DNA from 3 places in the Nocardia sp. NPDC004718 genome. Region 1 is predicted to be linked to each of the others. Evidence: riboswitches for the same ligand, from Rfam matches in the RefSeq annotation. Region 1 holds a riboswitch; each other region holds the start of a gene.
What was found. Region 1 has a riboswitch for S-adenosylmethionine ahead of metX (homoserine O-acetyltransferase MetX). Riboswitches for the same ligand answer to the same signal wherever they lie in the genome.
Positions count from the first base shown of each region.

Region 2: it holds a riboswitch for S-adenosylmethionine, as region 1 does, so the genes downstream of both, ACWEH3_RS01565 (rhodanese-like domain-containing protein) here and metX (homoserine O-acetyltransferase MetX) in region 1, are expected to answer to the same signal.
Region 3: it holds a riboswitch for S-adenosylmethionine, as region 1 does, so the genes downstream of both, ACWEH3_RS08955 (aminotransferase class V-fold PLP-dependent enzyme) here and metX (homoserine O-acetyltransferase MetX) in region 1, are expected to answer to the same signal.

Region 1 is NZ_JBSGCA010000002.1:83,733-87,308, reverse strand. It holds gene ACWEH3_RS02495 (DUF3017 domain-containing protein) at 1-27, shown strand, start outside; gene metX (homoserine O-acetyltransferase MetX) at 253-1,410, opposite strand; SAM riboswitch class IV at 1,628-1,738, opposite strand; gene ACWEH3_RS02485 (TetR family transcriptional regulator) at 1,791-2,504, opposite strand; gene ACWEH3_RS02480 (MFS transporter) at 2,586-3,576, shown strand, end outside.
Region 2 is NZ_JBSGCA010000001.1:291,253-294,828, forward strand. It holds gene ACWEH3_RS01555 (serine/threonine-protein kinase) at 1-494, shown strand, start outside; gene ACWEH3_RS01560 (O-succinylhomoserine sulfhydrylase) at 506-1,720, opposite strand; gene ACWEH3_RS01565 (rhodanese-like domain-containing protein) at 1,717-2,133, opposite strand; SAM riboswitch class IV at 2,148-2,264, opposite strand; gene ACWEH3_RS01570 (Rv0361 family membrane protein) at 2,328-2,777, opposite strand; gene ACWEH3_RS01575 (FAD-dependent oxidoreductase) at 3,156-3,576, shown strand, end outside.
Region 3 is NZ_JBSGCA010000008.1:129,557-133,132, forward strand. It holds gene ACWEH3_RS08945 (flavin reductase family protein) at 1-309, shown strand, start outside; gene ACWEH3_RS08950 (helix-turn-helix domain-containing protein) at 320-820, opposite strand; gene ACWEH3_RS08955 (aminotransferase class V-fold PLP-dependent enzyme) at 745-2,064, opposite strand; SAM riboswitch class IV at 2,112-2,225, opposite strand; gene ACWEH3_RS08960 (Pls/PosA family non-ribosomal peptide synthetase) at 2,759-3,576, shown strand, end outside.

The DNA of each region.
Region 1 (3,576 bases):
ACGATCAACACGCTCGGCGTCGGCTGAGGGCGGGCGACCCAGCGATGGCCGGGTCGCCCTGATGCAGCGGCGTATCGCTCGGCGAAGACCGTCCGTTCGCGCGGACTGCACGCCGATAGCGGCGCTGCGGGAGTGGATCGAGACCAACATCAACCGCATCGAAGCGGCGCGGCGAACCGCAGCGCTCTGCGAGTGGACGGCATCACGGCGCGAGGCACCGATCAGTGCGGGCGGGAGAGGAAGCGCACTTTTTCAGCGTTCGGGGCGCACACCGGCGCGGGCCAGGCGCATGGTCTCGGTCAGCAGTTTGGACACCGCCGCCGCCTCGGTGAGGAATCCGTCGTGCCCGTCGCGGGAGTGCACGATCTCCAGTCCGTCGCATCCGGGCAGCAGATCGGCGAGTTCCTGCTGGGTCCGCAGCGGATAGAGCCGGTCGGAGTCGACGCCGCCGACCACGCACGGCACCGGCGTCGCCGAGAGCGCCGCCTCGATGCCGCCCCGGCCGCGGCCGACGTCGTGGCGGTTCATCGCCTCGGTCAGCAGCACGTACGTGGCGGGATCGAAACGCTTGCAGAGCTTTTCGGCCTGATGGTCCAGGTAGCTCTGCACCGCGTAGCGTCCGCCGTTCCACGGGTCCTCGTCGCCCTGCGGCTTGTTCGCGAACCGGTGATCCAGCTCGAACTCGGTGCGGTAGGTCAGGTGCGCGATCCGCCGGGCCAGCGCCATCCCCGTCGTCGGTGCGCGGCCGGTGCCGTGATAGTCGCCGCCCTGCCAGTCCGGATCGGACGTGATCGCCGCGATCTGGGTGGTCTGGGTGCCGATCTGATCGGCGGTGGCGCGGGCTCCGACCGCGAGCACCAGCGCCGCGGCGACCCGATCCGGTGCGCCGACCATCCACTCGAGCACCCGCATACCGCCCATCGACCCGCCGACCACGGCCGCGAGCCGCTCGACACCGACAAGGTCGAGCAGAGCGGCTTCGGCGGTCACCTGATCTCGGATGGAGATCTCGGGAAAACGCGCGCCCCAAGGCTTTCCGTCCGGAGCCGTGGTGGACGGCCCGGTGCTGCCCTTACAGCCGCCGAGCACGTTCGTCGCGATCACACACCATTCGTCGGTGTCCAGCGGCGCGCCCGGCCCGACCATGCCGTCCCACCAGCCGGGCAGCTGGTGCACGCCGTCGGGCTTGCCGACGACGTGCGAGTCGCCGGTCAGCGCGTGTTCGACCAGCACGACGTTGTCCAGGCCGGGGGAGAGCTCACCCCAGCGTTGTACCGCGAGGTGGACGTCCGGGATGACCGCGCCGTTCTCCAGTCGCACGTCCCCGATGGCGATGGTGCCGAGCTGTCCATCCGGGGGCGGCAGGGCGATGCGGGAGGTCCGCGCGCTCGGTTCGGTGTTCACGGTCATGTCGCCGCCGCCGCGAAACCGGGGGGCGGAGGATCCGGGAGGAAACGTACGATCCCGAACTCGGCACCACGGATGTGCGGGGCCGACTGCGCCGGGCCTCGCTCGGCCCCGGGCGCGGTGAATTCACTCATGGTTTGCTCCCAAGCAGGTGTTCGCCGGTACAGCAGGGGTTAGCGGTGTGTGGGTGACGAACAACAACACATGGCGGCGACCTCCTGTTACGCGCTTGCTCCCGGCTCTCGGGAGCCAGGTCATCACCCGGAGCACCCCACCGCGGCTGGAGGGTTGCCGACCAGCGAGCCGGGGCTTGACGCTGGTACTCATGACCTGTCCGGCATCATAACCGGCGGGCGGTCAGCGCCCGAAATCCTCCATCGAACTCACTGGTCCGCGGCGGTCGGCGCACCACAGCAGGTGCGCACGAACTCGTCGTAGGCCTCGGTGAACGCGGCCCGCCCCGCCTTGGCCGCGACCGCGAGGTCGTCATCGAGGAACACATCGTCGGAGCACTCCATGCCGATGTGGCCGATCAGTTGCCAGGCGCCGACGATCAGTCGCACCGGGCGCGCGTCCGGCGTGGTGCCGAGGCGCTCGGCGACCACCGCGGCGATCGCGTGGTTCTTGTCGTCGGCGTGCTCCATGCTGCGCGCGCTGACCGACGGGCTGCTGCGCAGAATCCGCTGCATCTTCTGGAACTGCCGGAACGACAGCGGATCCGCCTCGCCCGCCGCGGCGGCTTCATCGACCACGTGCAGGAAGGCCTGGCGCAGCGCCCCGAGTTCGTTGCCCGTGCGGGGCAACTCGCGCAGCGTCTCGGCGATGGTTTGCCCGAAATCCTGCACCGGCCCCAGGACGATGTCTTCCTTGCTGTCGAAATAGCGGTTGATCGTGCGCGGCGAGACGTCCGCCGCGTTGGCGATCTGCTCGATCGTGGTCGCGTCGAAGCCCTGTGTGTCGCACAGGTCTAGGGCCGCGGCGATGATCCGCAGCCTGGTCTGTTGCTTCTTGCGTTCGCGCAGGCCCTGGGTCGCCGGGCCGCCGGCGGCGCGGTCGGCCGCTGCGCCCGCGCCCGTCGGCGCCGATAACTCGAGCATGCCCCCATGTTAACGCAACCTGCCGTTTTCCTGTCCGTAACGGTCAAATGTCGTATCGCGACATTTTGCGCTTGACGACAAATGTCGCTAGATGACAGGATTGCTCCGGACATCGAGGACGAGGAGAAGACCGTGACCGAGACCGCGACAGCGGTGCACGCGCCGCAGCGGGCGAGCGGTTCAGCGCGTTGGCTCGCGCTGGGAGTGATCGCGTTAGCCCAGCTCATGGTGGTGCTGGACGCCACCATCGTGACAATCTCGCTGCCGTTCGCGCAGCGTGATCTCGACATCAGCGACGGCAACCGGCAATGGATGCTCACCGCCTACACGCTGATCTTCGGTGGTCTGCTGCTGCTCGGCGGCAGGCTGGCCGACTACCTCGGCCGACGCCGGATCTTCATCGTCGGCCTGATCGGCTTCGCGAGTGCGTCGGCGCTGGCCGGTCTCGCGCAGACCGGTGCGGAACTGTTCGCCGGACGCGCGTTGCAGGGCGCGTTCGCCGCACTGCTGGCTCCGGCCGCGCTGTCGCTGCTGTCGGTGACCTTCACCGAGCCCGGCGAGCGGGCCACCGCGTTCGGTGTGTTCGCGGGCATCTCCGCGGGTGGTGCGGCGCTGGGCCTGATCGCCGGTGGCGCGCTCACCGAATACGCCTCCTGGCGCTGGTGCCTGCTGGTCAACACGCCGATCGCGCTGATCGCGCTGCTCGGCGCGCTGGCCTGGGTGGCGAAGGACGTGCCCGCGCCGCGCAGCGGGGGATACGACGTGCCAGGAGCCGTCACCGTGACGCTCGGCCTGATCGCCATCGTGTACGGCTTCAGTCGTGCCGCCGATGACGGCTGGCTGGCAGGCAGCACGCTGGCGCTGCTGGTCGCCGGGCTGGCCTTGCTCGTCGCCTTCGTCGCGATCGAACGGCGCTCGGCGAACCCGCTGCTGCCGTTGCACATCCCGGGTGAGATCAACCGGGGCGGCGCGTTCCTCGCCGCGCTGCTCATCCCGATCGCGATGTTCGCGATGTTCCTGTTCCTGAGCTTCTACTTCCAGATCACGCTGGGCTACTCCGCCCTGAAGGCGG
Region 2 (3,576 bases), on a different contig from region 1:
CGTTGTGGCTGCTGGGAGGCAGCATAGGGTCCGCGCCCGTCGCAGGTCCGACGACCCGCGAACCCGCTACGCCGACCGATACTCCGCTGCCCCCGACCGGCGGACAACCCGCGAATCCGGGTACTGCCGTGCGCGACGGAAACTTCGCTTTCACCGTGACCGATGTGGGCTCCGGCGGCGGTTCCCGAACGATCGTCACACTGACGGTCACCAACGTGTCCGACCGCGACCAAGTCCTCGACGTCACCGGTCAACGGCTGATCACCACCGCGGGCCGCTCCGTCGCACCCGACGCGGCGGCCACCGCCGGACTCAACCCGCCCGGCGACGACTTCGCACGCATCGCGCCCGGCCGCGCCGTGACGATCCGGCTGGCCTTCGACCTGCCGGGCAAGAACAAGAACGGCAGGAAGAACGACAAGAAAGACGACGTTCCCAGCCACTTGATCCTGCACGGTGCACAGTCTTCACCCGGCGTCACCGTGCCGATGTGACCGAGCCCTGCTCAGGCGAGGGCTTGGTCGAGATCCTGGAGCAGGTCTTCCACGTCCTCCAGACCCACCGAGATGCGGACGACGCCGTCGGACAGGCCGATGGTGGCCCGGCCTTCGGGGCCCATGGCGCGATGGGTCGTGGTCGCGGGGTGGGTGATCAGGGACTTGGCGTCACCGAGGTTGTTGGAGATGTCGACGATGCGCAACCGGTTCAGGACTTCGAACGCGCGCTTCTTCGCCTCGTTCTCGGGTGCGTTCAACTCGAAGGTGACCACGGTGCCGCCGCCGCTCATCTGGCTTGCGGCCAGCGCGGACTGCGGATGCGAATCCAGGAACGGGTATCGCACCCAGCTGACGGCCGGGTTGCTCTCCAGGAAGCGGGCGATGCGCAGCGCGGACTCCGACGAATGGCGCACCCGCAGCGGCATCGTCTCCAAGCCTTTGAGCAGCGTCCACGCGTTGAACGGGCTCAGCGCGGGGCCGGTGTGGCGCATCAGCGTCTTGACCGGGCCGTCGATGTAGTCCTTGGCGCCCAGGATGGCGCCGCCCAGCACGCGGCCTTGGCCATCGATGTGCTTGGTGCCCGAGTAGACCACCACGTCGGCGCCGAGTTCGAAGCCGCGTTGCAGCAGCGGGGTGGCGAACACGTTGTCCAGCACGACCTTCGCGCCCGCCGCGTGCGCCAGCTCGCTCACGCGCCGCACGTCGACCAACGTCTGCATCGGATTGGCTGGCGTCTCGAAGAAGACCGCCTGAGTGGGCACGGACAGCGCCTGTTCCCACTGGTCGAGATCCTCGCCGTCGACGAAGACGGTCTCCACGCCCCAGCGCGGCAGTATCTCGTTGCACACCACGAAGCACGAGCCGAACAGGCTGCGCGCGGCGACGAGCCGGTCGCCCGCGCCCAGCAGCGCGCCCAGCGCGGTGAACACCGCGGACATGCCGCTCGCGGTCGCGAAGCACGCCTCGGCGCCGTCGAGCAGGCGCATCCGCTCCTCGAACATGGCCACCGTCGGGTTGCCGTAGCGGGAGTAGACGAAATGTTCGACCTCGCCGGTGAACGCGGCCTCGGCGGCCTCCGCGCTCTCGTAGACGAAGCCGGAGGTGAGGTAGAGCGCCTCGGCGGTCTCCTCGAAACCGGAGCGCCGCAGCCCGCCGCGCACGCCGAGCGTCGCGGGGCCGACGCTCTCGGGCAGCGGCTTGTCGAACGCGCCGCCGGTGATCACGACTGCCGCCAGGGCAATCCGAGGGCGCGCCAGCCGGAGCCGCCGCGATGCCCGAATTCGTCGAGCGGGCCTTCGAAGCCCTCGAGCACGTTGTAGGAGGTGCGGTAGCCCGCCGAGGTGGCGGCGATCGCCGCGCCCACCGAACGCTGACCGGAGCGACAGAGGAAGACGACGGGAGCCTCGGGATCATGGCCGTCGAGCGCTTGCTTCAGCTGCTCGACGAACGCCTCGTTGCGCGCCCCCGTGGAATCGACCCACTCGATCAGCACGGTCGGCCGTTCGATCGGGCTCGTGTCGGGGACGCCGACGAACCTCCATTCCGCTTCCGTCCGCACGTCCACCAGGACGGCTTCCGGATTGTCCCGCAGCAGCTCCCAAGCCTGCTGAGGGGTGATGTCACCGGCATAACTCATGTGCACCTCCTGCGAATCCGCACTTGCCGCGCCCGGGACCAGGGCGCCGCCAGGTCGTCACCCGGAGCACCCCACCGCGGAGGAGGGTTGCCGACCAGCAATGCCGGGGCTTGACACTGGTTCTCATGACCTTCGACTGAGATTGCACCGACCCGGGTCACCGTGTCAAACCGTGTCGCACCCTGCGCGAACGCTCACGTGCATACCAGCCACTTGTCGCCGGACCTGGTGAGAGTCCAGGTCGTCGTCTTCTCCTGCCCACCCACCTTCGTGGTGACGGTCGCCTTGCCCCGGTCGCCGTCCACCATCGGCGAGTCGATTTTCGTGATCTCGACGGGCTTTCCGGCGCCGTCCTGGCCCGCCAGCGGTGAGTGGGCGGCGTCGAAGCCCTGGCACGCGGTGCCGGGCGGCGGTACGGCGTCGCTGCGGTTGGAGCCGTCCACGAAATCGCGGACGGCCGCCGTGATGCGGTCGGCGTCTGTGACATTTTTCTCAGCGGGCGACAGCACACCGCCGAGCACGATCGCGATCAGCACGATCGCCGCGACCACCGCGGCGGCGGCGAAGGGGACCACCGAGCGTTTATCGGTCTGATCGACCCGGATGATCTCGTCCTCGCCCGCGGTCGGCTGCTGTTCGGTCATGGCTCGATGATCCCTGGTCGGCGCGGGTATCGAGCGCTCGGCCCCGGGCAACAGCCCGGCGCGGCGCCGACCCGGGGCGAGCGGCGACGATAGACCGCGCGCGAGCGGGTAAGCGACAATCGTGGCTGTCGATGGCGTCCGTCGAGTTCACGCACCGACGCGGGGCGGCGTCGGCCATCCCGATAGAATCGCGGGACGGCGGCCTGCTGTCATAGCGAATCGGCAGCTCTACGCCGCGGCGAATGGAGCACCGTGCAGCCACGAGCCGGCAACGCCGGCGTCCGCACCGGACGGGTGCGACCGAGCCGGTGCGTCAACTTAGCCTAAGCTAAGCCCGACGTCATTAATTGTTTCGACCATAAAGGTGCGCGTAAAGAGATGACCGAACAGAGTGCAGTAGAGGATGGCGGTGTCCGCGAGCCCTCCGTGGTGACGCAGGCTTCCTCCTCCGGGCCTGACGCGCACACCGCGAAGACCCGCCCGCTCCGCATCGCGATCGTGGGCGCCGGACCGGCCGGGATCTACGCCGCCGACGCCTTGATGAAGTCCGATGCCGAGGTGTCGATCGACCTCTACGAGCGCATGCCCGCGCCGTTCGGCCTGATCCGCTATGGCGTCGCACCCGATCACCCCCGCATCAAGGGCATCATCACCGCCCTGCACAAGGTCCTCGACAAGCCGCAGGTGCGCCTGCTCGGCAACATCGACTACGGCACCGACATAACCCTCGACGACCTGCGGGCCTTCTACGACGCGGTGATCTTCTCCACCGGCGCCAACGCCGACCGCGCCCTGCCGA
Region 3 (3,576 bases), on a different contig from region 1:
GCCGAGTCCGTCGTCATCCATTTCCTGGGCGAACACCAGCAGCACCTGGCCCACCGGTTCTCCCGAACGGCGGAGGAGCGTTTCACCGACCGATCTCTGTGGACCGCCCTCGACACCGGCGAACCCGTCCTGCACGGCACCCCCATCTGGCTACGCGCCACCGTGCACCAACTGATCCCCATCGGCGACCACACCTTCGTCGTCGGGTTGGTCACCCGGGTACACGACAACACCGACGAGAAGCCCTCCGCCGCACCGCTGCTGTACTACAACGGCCGCTACTACCGGCCGACCGCCCTCGGCGACTGACCCGAGTTCGCTACGCCACCCTCGGCCGCACCTGCACCACCAACTCGGCGTCGAGCGCACGGGCCAGCCGCTCCAGCACAGGAAGGCTGGGCACCGTCCCACCCGCCTCGAACCTGGCGACCGCGGACTGGGTCATACCTGCGGCATCGGCCAGCCCGGTCTGACTCCAGCCCCGCTCCTCGCGCATCCGCCGAATTGTCCGCCCCAGTTCATAAGCCAACCGAGCCGCTTCATAAGCCTCCGCGGCGCCGGGTTCCTTCATCCGGCGGGTCCTGATTTCCGCCCAATCACCACGCTCAGCCATTGATCTCATCCTCCTCGGCCGTATGCCGCTCCGCGATGCAGCGGTCGAGCGCTCGTCGCCCATAGCATCAATGCTATATCGCCTGGGATCCTTAGTGCCCTTTTCGACGAGATCGAGGAACAAGCGTCGTTTCAGCCCACGAGGCAGGGAGCCGCGCCGGTGGGGGCGGTGGAGGTGAAGGGGCGCGTTTCCGGGGTGGGGTTCCATACGCCGTTCTCGGCGGCGTAGTTCCAGGTGGGGCCCGTCGCCACGAGGGTGGCGATGGCATCGATCAGGCGGTCCACGTCGGCGGAGGTGGTGCCGAGGCCGATGCTCGCGCGCAGTGCGCCGTCCAAGCCGAGACGGGTGAGCAGCGGGTGGGCGCAGAAGCGTCCGTCGCGGACGCCGATACCGTGTTCGGCGGAAAGATAGGCGGCGACCTGGCCGGGGGCGAAATCGTCCAGAGTGAACGCGACGATGCCGACGGAGTCGGGGCTGTCGGTCCAGATGCGCAACAGCCGAACGCCAGGAATCTCGGCCAAGCCGTCGCGGAGACGGTCGGCGAGCTGATGTTCGTGCGCGGCAAGGGTTTCGGCGTCGATGACACAGAGCGCGTCACAGGCGGCGGCCAGCGCGGCGGCGCCGAGCACGTTCGGCGACCCGGCTTCGTGCCGCTGCGGAGCGGGCGCCCACTCGGCCGCGTCGGTACTCACCTCACGCACCGCGCCCCCGCCGGCGAGGTAGGGCCGCGCCGCGTCGAGCCAATCCCGTCTGCCCACCAGCACACCCGCGCCGAACGGCGCGTACAGCTTGTGGCCGGAGAACGCCAGGTAGTCGATCTCACTGGCGCGCAGGCTGATTCGACGATGCGGGGCCAGCTGGGCCGCGTCGACCAGGATTCGGGCGCCGCACTGGTGCGCGACGGTGGCCAGCCGCTCCAGCGGAAGCACCTCGCCGGTCACATTCGACGCACCGGTCACCGCGAGCAGTGCGGCGGGCCTGCTGCACAGTTCGGCGACCAGCCTGCCGATGGTCTCCTCCACCGTGTCGGCGGCCTGCACGACCCGCCTGCCCCGCCTGGTCCAGGGCAGGAAGTTGGCGTGGTGCTCGATGTCGAGCACCACGGTGTCGCCGGGCACGCAGGACGCGAGCAGGTTCAGCGAGTCGGTGGTGTTGCGGGTGAACACCACCACTTGATCGTCGGCGGCGTCGAGGAACCGGGAGACCGACCCGCGGGCGGCCTCGTAGCACTCGGTGGAGATCCGGGAGGCGTAGCCCGCGCCGCGATGCACGCTCGCGTAGTACGGCAGCAACTGCTGTACCCGGTCGGTGACCTGCGTCAACGCCGGCGCGCTCGCCGCGTAGTCGAAGTTGGCGTAGGTGGCCGTTCCGCCTTGCACCAGCGGAACGAGCAATTCGTCGCCGGAGACCCGGGCGAGAGCGGCACAGGTGTTGTCGACAGTGGTAGTCATCACGTGAATCCCGTCGGCTAAGGGACCCGCAATCGAATGATTCGTCGAGTCCGCGCTTGCCGCGCCCGGTCGGGCGGCGGCCGGGTCGTCACCCGGAGCACCCCACCGCGGAGGAGGGTTGCCGGCCAGCAAGCCGGGGCTTCGCGCTGGCACTCATGACCTGACCCGAGGGTGGCAGAAGCGCCCCGGCGCTGTCAACCACGTTCGACCCCGAGTCCCAGGAGCACCGCGTGGAGATAACCACCAGGCGTGAGCCTTTACAAGCATCCCGACGACCGCCCGCGAGCCGCTGCCTCGACATCCCACGCGCCCCTCGGCAACTGACGCCTTCGACCGCGCTCCGAGGCGGCGGACCGGTCGCCGGCGCCACGAGCCTCCACGCCGCACGTGCCCATCCCGAGGTCCGCACCGCTTCGATGAGCGGAATCACACCCGCACACGAGCGATCTCCCGGCGAACCCGAGGGACGGCGGACCGACCAGCGATCGGCCTGTCGCGGCGGCGAATATCGATCCCACCTGCAACAACGCGCACAGCGCCCGCCGATCCGGCGCCCGCTGCGGTGAACAACGAACGACGACAACCCCGGGTACCGTGGACAACTGGCCATCGTGGCGTTTGCCCTTTGGTAACCCAGCTATGACACAACAACGGGAAAGTGTGAGGCGAGTCGATGGGAGGTGCGCAGAGCACCATGCTCGAGACAGACGTCGACGCGCCCGCGGGCCCGTTGTCGCGTGGTGACCGCGCGCCGGAAGCCAGGACACTGGTCGACATCCTGACCGCGACGGCGCTCGCCCACCCCGACGCCCCTGCCATCGATGACGGCCGAGTAGTGCTCTCCTACCTGGAGCTGGTCGTCGAGATCGAGAAGACCATGGCCCGTCTCGCCACCGCTGGTGTGCGACCGGGCGACCGGGTCGGCGTACGCATACCGTCGGGCACCCGTGAGCTCTACGTGACCATCCTCGCCGTCCTGTACTCCGGCGCGGCCTACGTGCCGGTCGACGCAGACGACCCGGACGAGCGCGCCCAACTGGTCTTCGGCGAGGCGCAGGTCACCGCGATCGTGACCGCGGCGGGCATCGAGACCACCGCCGCGGGCATCCGCGCGGCGGAAGAGCAGCGCGAGGAAGGCTGGTCGACGCTGCCGACTCCCCGCGACGACGCTTGGATCATCTTCACCTCGGGTTCCACCGGCACGCCGAAAGGCGTTGCCGTCACCCACCGCAACGCGGCCGCCTTCGTCGACGCGGAAGCCGACCTGTTCCTTCCGGACGCCCCGATCGGTCCGAGTGACCGTGTGCTCGCCGGATTGTCGGTCGCCTTCGACGCGTCCTGCGAGGAGATGTGGCTGGCCTGGCGCAACGGCGCCTGCTTGGTGCCCGCTCCGCGTGAACTGGTGCGCACCGGCGCCGATCTCGGTCCCTGGCTGGTGCGGCGGCGGATCACCGTGGTCTCGACCGTCCCGACCCTGGCGGCGACCTGGCCGGTCGAGGCGCTGGAGGCGGT